Regions from separate parts of the Variovorax sp. LjRoot84 genome, predicted to be linked through region 2. Evidence: predicted binding sites of a transcription regulator. Region 2 holds the regulator's gene; the other holds the start of a gene.

Region 1 (5,975 bases), 2.7 Mb from region 2:
CTCACCTTCCGCTTCGTCACCGCCGGCTTCGTGCTGCTGTCGGCCACGCTGCTCGCCGGCCTGCTGTTCAGCGAGACGCTGTACGGCGCCAGTGCGCGGGCCTGGAAATGGGACCACAAGACCGTGTTCTCGGTGCTGGCCTGGCTCAGTTTCGCGGTGCTGCTGATCGGGCGCGCTCGCTTCGGCTGGCGCGGCCGCACGGCCCGGCGCGTGCTCTACGCGGGCTCCGCCCTGCTGCTGCTGGCCTACGTCGGATCGCGCTTCGTGCTCGAAGTGGTGCTGGCGCGCGCGACACCATGAAATACCTGCTCGTCCTCGCCGTGGTCTTCGTGGCGATCTGGCTCTGGCGCAAGAATCGGCGCGACGAGATGCGCTCGCGCCCGCCGCCGCCGCCGCCCGCCACGCCGGCCGTCGGGGCGCCGCAGGCCATGGTGCGCTGCGCCCATTGCGGGCTGCATCTGCCGGCAGCGGATGCCATCAGCGGACCCGACGGCGCGGTGTATTGCAGCGCTGCGCACCGCCAGGCGGCTGCGCACTGAGGCGCGTTGCCGATGAGCACTTTCCTCTGGTCGCGTGGCGAGCCGGCGACGGACTGGAGCCTGCTCGATCAGTTCGGCCGCGAAAGCTCGGCGCTGCTGCGCCTGTGGCGCGGCTTCATGACCGCGCGCTGCTTCGTCGCCGTCGTGCTGCTGCTGTTGCAGGCGGTGACCTTCGCGCTCGGTCAGCCGCTGGAGCCGGCGGCGATCGCGCTGTCCGTCGGCTACCTGGGGGCGGCCTTGCTGGCGGCACGCTATGCGCTCTTCCAGCTGCCGGTGCGCGGCTTCGGCGCCGCCTGGCTTTCGACCATCGGCATCGACCTGATCACCTTCACCGCGCTGCAACTGCTGCAGATCGGCAGCATCAACTACACGCCGCTCTTTGCCTTGCCGGTGCTGATGGGCGCGGTGCTGGGCTCGGGCATGGTGGGCCTGGGCACCACCGCGGCCGTCACGCTGCTGCTGCTGGTGCATGCGGGCTGGTACTGGCTGCAGCAGCCGAGCGACGCATCGCCGCGTTTCGTGCAGGCGGCGCTGACCGGCACCGGCCTGTTCGTGGTGGCGCTGCTCGCGCACGAGCTGGCGCGGCGGCTCACGCGCGAAGAAGCGCTGGCGCAGCGCAATCGAAGCACCGCCCAGATGCACGCGCTGGTGAACGACCTCGTGATCGAGACCCTCAGCGAAGGCGTGCTCGTGATCGACGAGCGAGGGCAGGTGCATGCCGCCAACCCCGCCGCCAACGCGATTCTCGGGCAAGGGCTGGCAGAACTCGCACTGCCCTTCGCGCTGAGCACCTATCCGGCCTGGGCCGCCCTGGCCGCGATTGCGCGCCAGACCTTCGCGCGGCGCACGCCGCAATCGAAGGAAATTCCGGTCGCGCAGGCGCAGGGCGCGCCGCGCGAGGTACGGGTCCGCACGCGGCTCACGCCGGGCACCGACCGCCACACCGAGAGCCTGTGCGTGATGTTCCTGCAGGACCTGCGCGAGCTCCAGGCGCGCATCCGCACCGAGAAGCTGGCGGCCATGGGCCGCATGTCGGCGGCCGTCGCGCACGAGATCCGCAACCCGCTGGCCGCCATCACCCAGGCCAGCGCGCTGCTGGGCGAGGACCTGGTCGACCCGGCGCACCGCCAATTGACGACGATGGTGCAGCAGAACGCACAGCGGCTCTCGCGCATCGTCGACGAAGTGCTCGATGTCGCGCGGGCCCGCCAGCAGCGGGTGCTGCCGCTGGGCGAACAGCTGGCCCTCGATTCGACCGTGCGCACGCTCGCCGAGGAGTGGGTGCGGCACTCGCAGCGCCAGGGCGTGCTGCTGGTTCTCGAAGCGGCCGGCAGCGTGGTGCGCTTCGACATCGAACATCTGCGGCGCATCCTCGTGAACCTGCTCGACAACGCCGCGCGCTATGCCGGCGATCGCGAAGGCTCGATCCAGGTAACGACGCGCCAGAACGCGGCCGGCCGCGCCAGCCTGCAGGTGTGGAGCGACGGCGCACCGCTCGAACCTGCGGTGCAGCGCCATCTGTTCGAACCCTTCTTCTCCTCCGAAAGCCGCTCCAGCGGCCTCGGCCTCTTCCTCTGCCGCGAGCTGTGCGAGCGGCACGGCGCGACGATCGGCTACGAGCGCCGCGCCCTTTACGCAGCGGGGCCGGAAGGCAACGAATTCTTCGTCTCCTTCGCTGCGGGCGAGACCCGGCTGACACAATAGCGCCGTGAGCACCCCCACCTCCTCAGCACCTCGGCCCCCTGCCCAGATCCTGGTCGTCGACGACGAGCCCGACCTGCGCACGCTCTATGAACTCACGCTGCTGCGCGAGGGCTACCGGGTCGAGGCGGCCGGCAGCGTGTCGGAAGCCCGCGAGCACCTGGACGCGGGCCGCTTCGATGCCGTGATCACCGACATGCGCCTGCCCGACGGGCTCGGCATGGAGATCCTGCAGCGCATCCAGCAGGACCAGCGCAGCGAGCGCTGCGTGGTGATGACGGCCTACGGCTCGGCCGAGAACGCGGTCGAGGCCCTCAAGGCCGGCGCCTTCGACTACCTCACCAAGCCGGTGGACCTCAAGCAGTTCCGCGCCGTCGTCGCCTCTGCCGTGCAGGCCCAGGCTGCGCCTGCACGGCCCATGCGCCAGGCCGACGAGGGCAGCAGCAAGGTCGCGGCGACGACCAGCAACGCCGGCTTGGCTGCGCTCGAACGGCTGGTTGGCGCGTCCGAGCCGATGCGCCTCGTCAAGTCCCGCATCGCCAAGGTGGCGCGCGGCATGGCGCCGGTGCTGGTGCGCGGCGAGTCCGGCACCGGCAAGGAACTGGTGGCACGCGCGGTGCATGCCTGCAGCCAGCGCAGCGAGGGGCCCTTCGTCGCCGTCAATTGCGGCGCGATTCCCGAGAATCTGCTCGAGGCCGAATTCTTCGGTGCGAGAAAAGGCTCCTACACCGGCTCCTTGCAGGACCGCGACGGCTACTTCCAGGCCGCCCGCGGCGGCACGCTGTTCCTCGACGAGATCGGCGACCTGCCGCTTCCGATGCAATCCAAGTTGCTGCGCGCGATCCAGGAGCGCAGCGTGCGCCCGATCGGTTCGACCCAGGAAGATGCGGTCGACGTGCGCATCGTGAGCGCGACCCACAAGGATCTGCAGGCCGAGGTGCAAGCCGGCCGCTTCCGCCAGGACCTGTTCTATCGCCTCAACGTGATCGAGATCGCGGTGCCGGCCTTGCGCGAGCGGCGCGAAGACCTGCCCGCACTCTGCGAGGCCCTGCTCGCACGCATCGCGCGCGATGCCGGCATGCCGGTGCCTGTTCTTTCGCCCGAGGTGCTGCAGCGCCTCGCGGAGCATCCGCTGCACGGCAACGTGCGTGAGCTCGAAAACCTTTTGCATCGCGCCGTGGCCTTGAGCGATGGCGACGTGCTCCATCTCGATTTCGTGGGCAGCGCCAGCATGACACTGCCTGTGGCCCCGGCGCCGGCAACTCCGGGACAGCAGCCCGCAGCCAGCACGACAGCAGCGCCCTCCGAAGCAAAGCCGGCACCCGCGGTACCGAGCGACCTGCAGAGTTATCTCGACCAGCAGGAGCGCGAGATCCTCGTGCGTGCGCTGCAGGAGAGCGGCTTCAACCGGACCGCTGCCGCGGCGCGGCTCGGCCTGAGCCTCAGGCAGATTCGCTACCGGATCGCGCGCCTGGGCATCGCGACCCCCAGCGGCGACGAGGCGAGTGGCAACGGTGCCGACGACTGAAGACAACGCAGGCCTCTGGCAGGCCGGCTGGTACCGCTTCGCCCGGCAACTGCGCTCGCCGAATTTCGGGCCGCGCCCCGAGGGCGCGCAGATCGATCTGATCGTGCTGCATTCGATCAGCCTGCCGCCGGGACGCTATGGCGGCGACGAGGTCCAGCAGCTTTTCACGAACCAGCTGGACTGGGATGCGCATCCCTACTTCCAGACCATCCGCGGCATCGAGGTCTCGACCCATTTCTATGTGCGCCGCAGCGGCGAGCTGTGGCAGTTCGTGAGTTGCGACGACCGCGCCTGGCATGCCGGTCCTTCATCGTGGCGCGGCCGCGCCAACTGCAACGACGACTCGATCGGCATCGAGCTCGAAGGCCTGGAGGGCGAAGGCTTCGAGCCCGCCCAGTACGAGACCCTCGCGAGCCTTTGCCCGGCGCTCGCGCAGCGCCATGCGATCGCGTTCATCGCGGGCCATGAACATATTGCGCCGGGCCGCAAGGCGGACCCAGGCAGCGGCTTCGACTGGCGCCTGCTGCAGGAGCAACTGGGCTGGGACCGCGCGATGTTCCCCGACGACGTCGCGGTGCGCTGAAATTTTTCAATCGCGATGCATCCCGCGATGCGCAGCGGATGCAGCGCAACAACGCCGATCGCGCAACCCCGGCGGCGCAGCAACCATGCGCCTTTCAGGCCCAAAAACGCCTGCAGGGCCCATGGACAGCGGCAGGCGCTAAGGTGGGTCAGCAACGGCGCGGCATAGCTCTTCATCTGAGAGCTCTTCGCTGTGAACTTGTTCCTTGAACCATTGGGAAAACACTACATCTAGTGGGTTGTAGACCCGCGAGACCCTAGATATAGTGTGCCCTGCCCCGTGCTTCATGCCGAGCAACCGGCCGCAAGCGGCACCACCGCCCCAACAAGAATTGCCAACAGAGGAACGAATGCAAACTGCCCTGAACACCCCCGCCACACCTCGCGCCGTACCCTCGACGCTTCAAAAAAACGATGTTGCAGGCTCGCCCGCCGGCAACGCGCTCGCCCACTACCAGATCATTCGCCGCAACGGCGCGGTCGTGCCCTTCGAGCCCAACAAGATCGCGATCGCGATGATGAAGGCCTTCCTCGCGGTGCACGGCACCCAGGGCGCGGCTTCCGCCAGCGTGCGCGAGACGGTCGACAACCTGACCCAGGGCGTGGTCCGCGCTATGGTGCGCTCGCGTCCGGGCGGCGGCACCTTCCACATCGAAGACGTGCAGGACCAGGTCGAACTCGGCCTGATGCGCGGCGGCCACCACGAGATCGCGCGCGCCTACGTGCTGTACCGCGAGCGACGCTCGCAGGAACGCTCGAAGTCGGGCGAACAGGACGCGCAGATCGCCGTTTCGACGCTGCACGTGCTCGACCGCGGCGAGCGCGTCGCGCTCGACCTCAACGAACTCAAGGGCCTGATCGAATCCGCCTGCGAAGGCCTGGGCGACAGCATCACGGCCGGCCCGATCGTGGCCGAAACGATGCGCAACCTCTACGACGGCGTGCCGCTCGACGAGGTCTACAAGGCGTCGATCCTGGCGGCTCGCACGCTGATCGAGAAGGACCCCGACTACACCTTCGCCACCGCGCGCCTGCTGCTGCACACGATCTTCAAGGAGATCATCGGCCGCGAGGTGATGCCGGCCGAACGTGCCCAGGCCTACGCCGACTACTTCCCGCAGTTCGTCAAGAAGGGCGTCGACAACGAGCTGCTCGACGAGAAGCTGCTGCAGTACGACCTGAACCGCCTCGGCGCCGCGCTCAAGCCCCAGCGCGACCTGCAGTTCGACTACCTCGGCCTGCAAACCCTCTACGACCGCTACTTCCTGCACGTGCGCAAGACCCGCATCGAACTGCCGCAGGCTTTCTTCATGCGCGTGGCGATGGGGCTGGCCCTCAATGAAATCGACCGCGAAGCCCGCGCGATCGAGTTCTACGAAGTGCTGTCCTCCTTCGACTTCATGTCGAGCACGCCCACCCTGTTCAACAGCGGCACGCTGCGCTCGCAGCTCTCGAGCTGCTACCTGACCACGGTGCCCGACGACCTCGACGGCATCTACGAGTCGATCAAGGAAAACGCCCTGCTGTCCAAGTTCGCGGGCGGCCTGGGCAACGACTGGACCCGTGTGCGCGCGCTCGGCAGCCACATCAAGGGCACCAACGGCGAGTCGCAGGGCGTGGTGCCC
Region 2 (5,975 bases):
GGCAGATCAGGCCGCGCGCATGGCGTGCCATGAAGTTGATGGCCTCGGGCGTCACGTGGTCGGCCGCGAGCACGATGTCGCCCTCGTTCTCGCGGTCCTCCTCGTCGACCAGGATCACCATGCGGCCCGCGGCGAGCTCGGCCACGATCTCTTCGACCGACGAAATCGGCGCGGGCGCCCGGCCGCTGCGCGGGGCGGTGATCGGCGTGACGGAGGCGTTCATGGGGTCTTGTCTTTCTGTGGGACGGGCAGGGCGCCGGCCTGGAGCATGCGCTCCACGTAGCGGGCGACGGTGTCGATCTCGAGGTTGACGCGGCTGCCTTGCTTCAGGCTGCCGAGCGCGGTGTTTTCGACCGTGTGCGGAATCAGGTTGATGCTGATCTCGCTGCCGTCAGCGCCGTCGCTCACGCTGTTGACCGTGAGGCTCACGCCGTTGACGGTGATCGAGCCCTTGTAGGCCAGGAAGCGGGCGAGCGCGGGCGGCGCCAGCACACGCAGCTCCCAGCTTTCGCCCACCGGCGCGAAATGGCTGACCGTGCCGATGCCGTCCACGTGGCCCGACACGATGTGGCCGCCGAGCCGGTCGCTGGCGCGCAGTGCCTTCTCGAGGTTGACGCGGCCCGCTTCTTCGGCGAGGCCGGCCGTCTTGTCCAGCGATTCGGCCGAGATGTCGATGGTGAAGAGCTGCTTCGCCGGGTCGAGGGAGGTGACGGTCATGCAGGCGCCGTTGAGCGCGATGCTGTCACCGAGACCCACGTCGGCCAGATAGCCGTCGGGCACCGCGATGCTGAGCCGCTTGCCGTGGGATGAAGAGCTGCCGAGGTCGTGGACGGCGGCGATGCGCCCCACGCCGGTAATGATTCCGGTGAACATCGGGGCATTTTCGCAGAGATGCGAAGGCCGCTCGGCCAAACCCTAAAAGCGGTCTCGACCAGCGACCCGGGCGACGATTCGCAGGTCCGGGCCGACCGGCTCGAAGGACTTGAATTCGAGCGCCAATGCATCGCCAAGCACGGTCAGGGGGCCCGATGCATGCGGCTGGCTGGCCATGGCGAGCCCGTCTCCGATGAACTTTGGCGCCAAGTAAACCAGCAGTTCGTCGACCAGCCCTTCGCGGATCAGCGAGCCGTTGAGCTTGTGGCCAGCCTCGACATGGAGTTCATTGACCTCGCGCACGGCGAGATCGCGCAGCATGGCCGCGAGGTCGACCTTGCCCTGGGGGTTGGCGAGGTAGCTGACCGTCGCGCCATTGGCCTCCAGCGCGGCCTGCCTGGCGTCGTTCCGGTTGGCGGCATAGATCCAGACGGGCCGGGCCGCGCCGAAGATCTTTGCCTCCGGCGGCGTCTGCAAATGGCTGTCGACCACCACGAGATGGGGCTGCCGCGGCGTTGGGACCAGCCGCACATCGAGGCGCGGATCGTCTTCGAGTACGGTGCCGACACCCGTCAGTACCGCACTTGCGCGCGCGCGCCAGGCGTGGCCGTCTGTGCGCGCTGCTTCCGAAGTGATCCATTGGCTGGTGCCGTTGGCCAGCGCCGTCTTGCCGTCGAGCGAAGCGGCGACCTTGAGCCGCACCCAGGGCGTCTTGCGGACCATGCGGCTGAAAAAGCCGAGGTTGAGTTCACGCGATTCATCAGCGCCCGCGCCGACCTCCAATTCGACGCCGGCGGCGCGCAGGCGCTCGAAACCCTGGCCGGCGACCAGCGGATTGGGATCGGCGATGGACGCCACGACTTTCTTGATGCCGGCCGCGATCAATGCGTCGCAGCAGGGGCCGGTGCGGCCATGGTGCGAGCAGGGCTCGAGCGTCACATAGGCCGTGGCGCCTTTGATCGGGCAATTGCGGGCGGCGGCGTCGCGCAAGGCCATGATTTCCGCATGAGGGCCGCCCACCGTTTGCGTGGAGCCTTGACCGATCACCGCGCCTTCTTCGTCGAGCAGAACGCAACCGACACGGGGATTCGGCTCCGCCTCGACGCTCGCCTGACGGGCGAGATCGAGCGCCTGCGCCATGGCCTGGATATCTCTATTCATGGGGGCGTCAATTCGCAATTCTTCAAATTCAGAAATTCAGATTTGATTCAGATTTAGCGAGATTTCCGCTGATCCTTCAATTCAGTCCGTTTGTCGAAAGATTTATTCATGCATCGCTTCCGGAATTTAGACTTCGCGCCGAATCGATTGAGCCAGGGGAGGAAGTTCGCGCCGGCCTGTCGGCGCGGATTGAATGTATGAAGCGACCATTTTGCTCGGGCCGGGGCGGGTCTCGCCGGCGACCTGCAGGGATTTGCGGTTTTACTCTCGTCGAACTGTTGGTCGTGGTTGCGCTCTTGGCGACCCTGGCGTCGTTGGCTGTGCCGAGCTTCAACTCATTCCTCGCACGGCGTGCCGTAGACGCCACGGCAGATGGCCTCCGACGCCTGCGGTGCTCTGACGATCACGAATACCGGCGTCAGAGGTGTGCCGCTTCCGGTGCGTCTCAGATATCCCGCAGCAACTGCCGGAACTCGTCCACATCCTCAAAGCTTCTGTAAACCGAAGCAAAGCGCACGTACGCCACCTTGTCCATGCGCTTGAGCTCCCGCATCACCAGTTCGCCCACCTTGGTCGATTCGATTTCCCGCAAGCCGCTGGACAGGAGCTTCTGCTCGATGCGCAGCAGCGCATGGTCGATCTGCTCGATGCTCACCGGCCGCTTGCGCAGCGCCAGCATCATCGAGGCGCGGACCTTCTTGGGATCGAAGTCGGCGCGGCTGCCGTCCTTCTTGACCACGACCGGGAAATTGACGTCCGGCCGTTCGTAGGTGGTGAAGCGCTTGTCGCAGGCGCCGCACTGCCGGCGGCGCCGCACAAAGTCGCCGTCTTCCGAAACGCGGGTCTCGACGACCTGCGTTTCGAGGTGACCGCAAAAGGGGCACTTCATGCGGTCACTTTCGGTTCAACCGTAGACGGGAAAGCGGCTGGTCAGTGCATGCACCTTCGCACGCACCGCTTCGATGGTGGCGGCATCGCGCGGGTTGTCCAGCACGTCGGCGATCAGGTTCGCGGTGGCGCGCGCCTCCTCGTCCTTGAAACCGCGCGTGGTCAGCGCCGGGGTGCCGATGCGCACGCCGCTTGTGACCATCGGCTTTTCCGGATCGTTCGGGATCGCGTTCTTGTTGATCGTCATGTGGGCGCTGCCCAGCACGGCCTCGGCTTCCTTGCCGGTGATGCCCTTGGCGCGCAGGTCGACCAGCATCACATGGCTCTCGGTGCGGCCGCTCACGATGCGCAGGCCGCGCCCGGTGAGCGTTTCGGCAACGATCTGCGCGTTCTTGACCACCTGCTGCTGGTAGGCCTTGAACTCGGGCGAGAGCGCCTCCTTGAAGGCCACCGCCTTGGCCGCGATCACGTGCATCAGCGGTCCGCCCTGCAGGCCCGGGAAGATGGCGCTGTTGATCGCCTTCTCGTGCTGCGACTTCATCAGGATGATGCCGCCGCGCGGTCCGCGCAGGCTCTTGTGGGTGGTGGAGGTCACCACGTCCGCGTGCGGCACGGGGTTCGGGTAGACGCCGGCGGCGACCAGACCCGCGTAGTGGGCGATGTCGACCATGAAGATGGCGCCGACGTCCTTGGCCACCTTGGCGAAGCGCTCGAAATCGATGCGCAGCGAGTAGGCCGATGCGCCCGCGATGATCAACTTGGGCATCGATTCGTGCGCCTTGCGCTCCATCGCGTCGTAGTCGATCTCTTCCTTGTCGTTCAGGCCGTAGCTCACGACGTTGAACCACTTGCCACTCATGTTGAGCGGCATGCCGTGGGTCAGGTGGCCGCCTTCGGCCAGGCTCATGCCCATGATGGTGTCGCCAGGCTTCAGGAAGGCCAGCATGACGGCCTCGTTGGCTGAGGCGCCGCAATGCGCCTGCACGTTGGCCGCGTCGGCGCCGAAGAGCTGCTTGACGCGGTCGATCGCCAGCTGCTCGGCCACGTCGACATGTTCGCAGCCGCCGTAATAGCGCTTGCCGGGATAGCCTTCGGCGTACTTGTTGGTGAGCTGCGTGCCTTGCGCGGCCATCACGGCAGGCGACGCGTAGTTCTCGCTCGCGATCAGCTCGATGTGCTGTTCCTGCCGGGCGTGCTCGGCCTGGATGGCGGCCCAGATTTCGGGATCGGTCTGTTCGACCAGGATATTGCGGTTGTACATGGCAGTCCTTTAAGACGATGGTCCTTGTTCTTCAACCAAACAAGGGCTGCCCAGGCGAACGGCTGAACGCCTGCTCAAGACCGCGGGCGGCACGCTTCCCAGTGGTGTTCCACGTCAGCGCAATGCACCTGAAAAGGGTTGCGCCTATCGCCAGTCGCGTGCCGGTCGAGTGTAGCTGACGGCGATGGCCGCCGTCTTCGAAAGGGCCTACAGATCGGACAGCAACGCCACGCTCTGCGTGTTCGCTTCCGGCTTGGCGGGTGCCACCACGGGCAGCGGCTGCGCCCGCATGCCGGGCGGTGTCGGCGTGGTGGTGGGCGGCGTGCGTCCGCCGACCACCTGCTGCAGGCGCGCATGTTCGGCCAGCACCTTGCCGGCATAGCCGCCGTCGTCGGGCAGATTGGCGGCGCCGACATAGAACTTGAGGCCGCCCTCGAGCGAACCTGCGCGCGCGATGCATTCCTGCAGCACCTTGACGCCCACGCGCATGTTGGTCACCGGATCGAAGGCGGTCAGGGTGCCGCCCGCGCGTTCGTACTTCTCGCCGTGCACGCGGGTCATCACCTGCATCAGGCCCTGGGCGCCGACCTGGCTCTGGGCAAAGGGGTTGAAGCTGGATTCGACCGCCATGATGGCCAGGATCAGGGTCGGGTCGAGCTTGGTGCGCTTGCCGAGTTCGAAGGCTTCGGCCACCAGCACGCTCAACGGCTCGACGGCCACGCGGTACTTCTTGCTCAGCCAGTAGGCGACGGCGGCCTGCTGCTTGGGCAGCTCGTGCGGGCTCGCCGCCGTGGTGCGGTCGATGGCCGTCGGCTCGAGATCGGTTGCCTCCGGCGGCGGCTTGCGCGACTGGAGCCAGCCCATGAGCTGTTCTTCGCCGGACTGGCGCAGGTCCGGGCGCGCGGCCAGCGCCAGCGCAGCGAACACGATGGCCAAGCCGACCAGGGCAAAGCCGTTGTGGGTGATCTCGAAAAAACCGTCGGCCACATCGGACACGACGGTCCGCAGCCCGCGGGCCGTGGCTTCAAACGCCTGTTTCATCGCTCTTCCTTTCTGTGCGGCACCTGAGTCGCAGCGCCAGAAGGGCGATGGTCGAAGGCAGCGGCGCTTGGATTGGTACGAATCAGGTTCCGCGCAAGGAGGGGGAGTGGAGCGCGGCCACCTGACTAAGCCGAAAGAATTCAGCAGCGGATATTGGTGGAGTCCCGGCTGCCAAGTGGCGGCGGGGGCAACGCGGATTCTAGGAGGGGCTAAATACACGGTCAAGAATAAGGATTTGAGTTTTTATGCTACCAAGGCTTGAAAAGAAGAGGGGCGAATCGCCGGCCGACGATCCATTGAAAAGCTTATTTGCAATCCTTGGAGCGCGCGCCTACCCTGAGGAGGCCTGAGCTTTCAGGCGTTAAACCAAGGTCCAGCAACCGGGAGAGCAATCGAACGGTTCAGCGGCCGAGGCCCAACGGTGGCAATCTCTTGCTGCCAGCACGGTCGGAACAAATTCACTTCCGGTCGAGCGAAAAGATGGCATGGGCGTTGCGCCCGCCATCGAGCCCGGAGGCCAGACTTCGCGTCGAGCCACCGGGCTTTCTTCTTTCTGGGAAGGCGCTCGCACTTTTGCGGCACACTCGCCCCCGATGATGAATGCTGCTTCGCTGAAACAGAACAAATGGGTGCGACGGGGAGTGCTGGCGTTGCTGGTGCTGCTCGGTCTCTGGCTGCTTGCCTGGTTGGCGGTGCCGCCGATCGCCAAGAGCCAGATCCAGAAGATCGCGAGCGAAAAGCTGGGTCGCCA

What was found. Region 2 encodes NrdR, which represses ribonucleotide reductase genes. Its sites were predicted from a motif close to CACNANATNTNGTG; they were not measured.
Region 1: a site for NrdR is predicted at 4,574-4,587, ahead of ACSQ9I_RS25520 (ribonucleoside-diphosphate reductase subunit alpha). Genes of this name have one in related genera too.

What each region holds. Positions count from the first base shown of each region.
Region 1 covers NZ_CAXUTE020000001.1:5,156,533-5,162,507, forward strand. The annotation lists gene ACSQ9I_RS25495 (cytochrome C assembly family protein) at 1-300, shown strand, start outside; gene ACSQ9I_RS25500 (PP0621 family protein) at 297-539, shown strand; gene ACSQ9I_RS25505 (two-component system sensor histidine kinase NtrB) at 552-2,243, shown strand; gene ACSQ9I_RS25510 (sigma-54-dependent transcriptional regulator) at 2,248-3,768, shown strand; gene ampD (1,6-anhydro-N-acetylmuramyl-L-alanine amidase AmpD) at 3,755-4,351, shown strand; gene ACSQ9I_RS25520 (ribonucleoside-diphosphate reductase subunit alpha) at 4,701-5,975, shown strand, end outside.
Region 2 covers NZ_CAXUTE020000001.1:2,488,227-2,494,201, forward strand. The annotation lists gene ribBA (bifunctional 3,4-dihydroxy-2-butanone-4-phosphate synthase/GTP cyclohydrolase II) at 1-223, opposite strand, end outside; gene ACSQ9I_RS12675 (riboflavin synthase) at 220-873, opposite strand; gene ribD (bifunctional diaminohydroxyphosphoribosylaminopyrimidine deaminase/5-amino-6-(5-phosphoribosylamino)uracil reductase RibD) at 916-2,034, opposite strand; gene ACSQ9I_RS12685 (prepilin-type N-terminal cleavage/methylation domain-containing protein) at 2,232-2,534, shown strand; gene nrdR (transcriptional regulator NrdR) at 2,480-2,923, opposite strand; gene glyA (serine hydroxymethyltransferase) at 2,939-4,183, opposite strand; ZMP/ZTP riboswitch at 4,225-4,351, opposite strand; gene ACSQ9I_RS12700 (transglycosylase SLT domain-containing protein) at 4,391-5,224, opposite strand; gene ACSQ9I_RS12705 (DUF748 domain-containing protein) at 5,821-5,975, shown strand, end outside.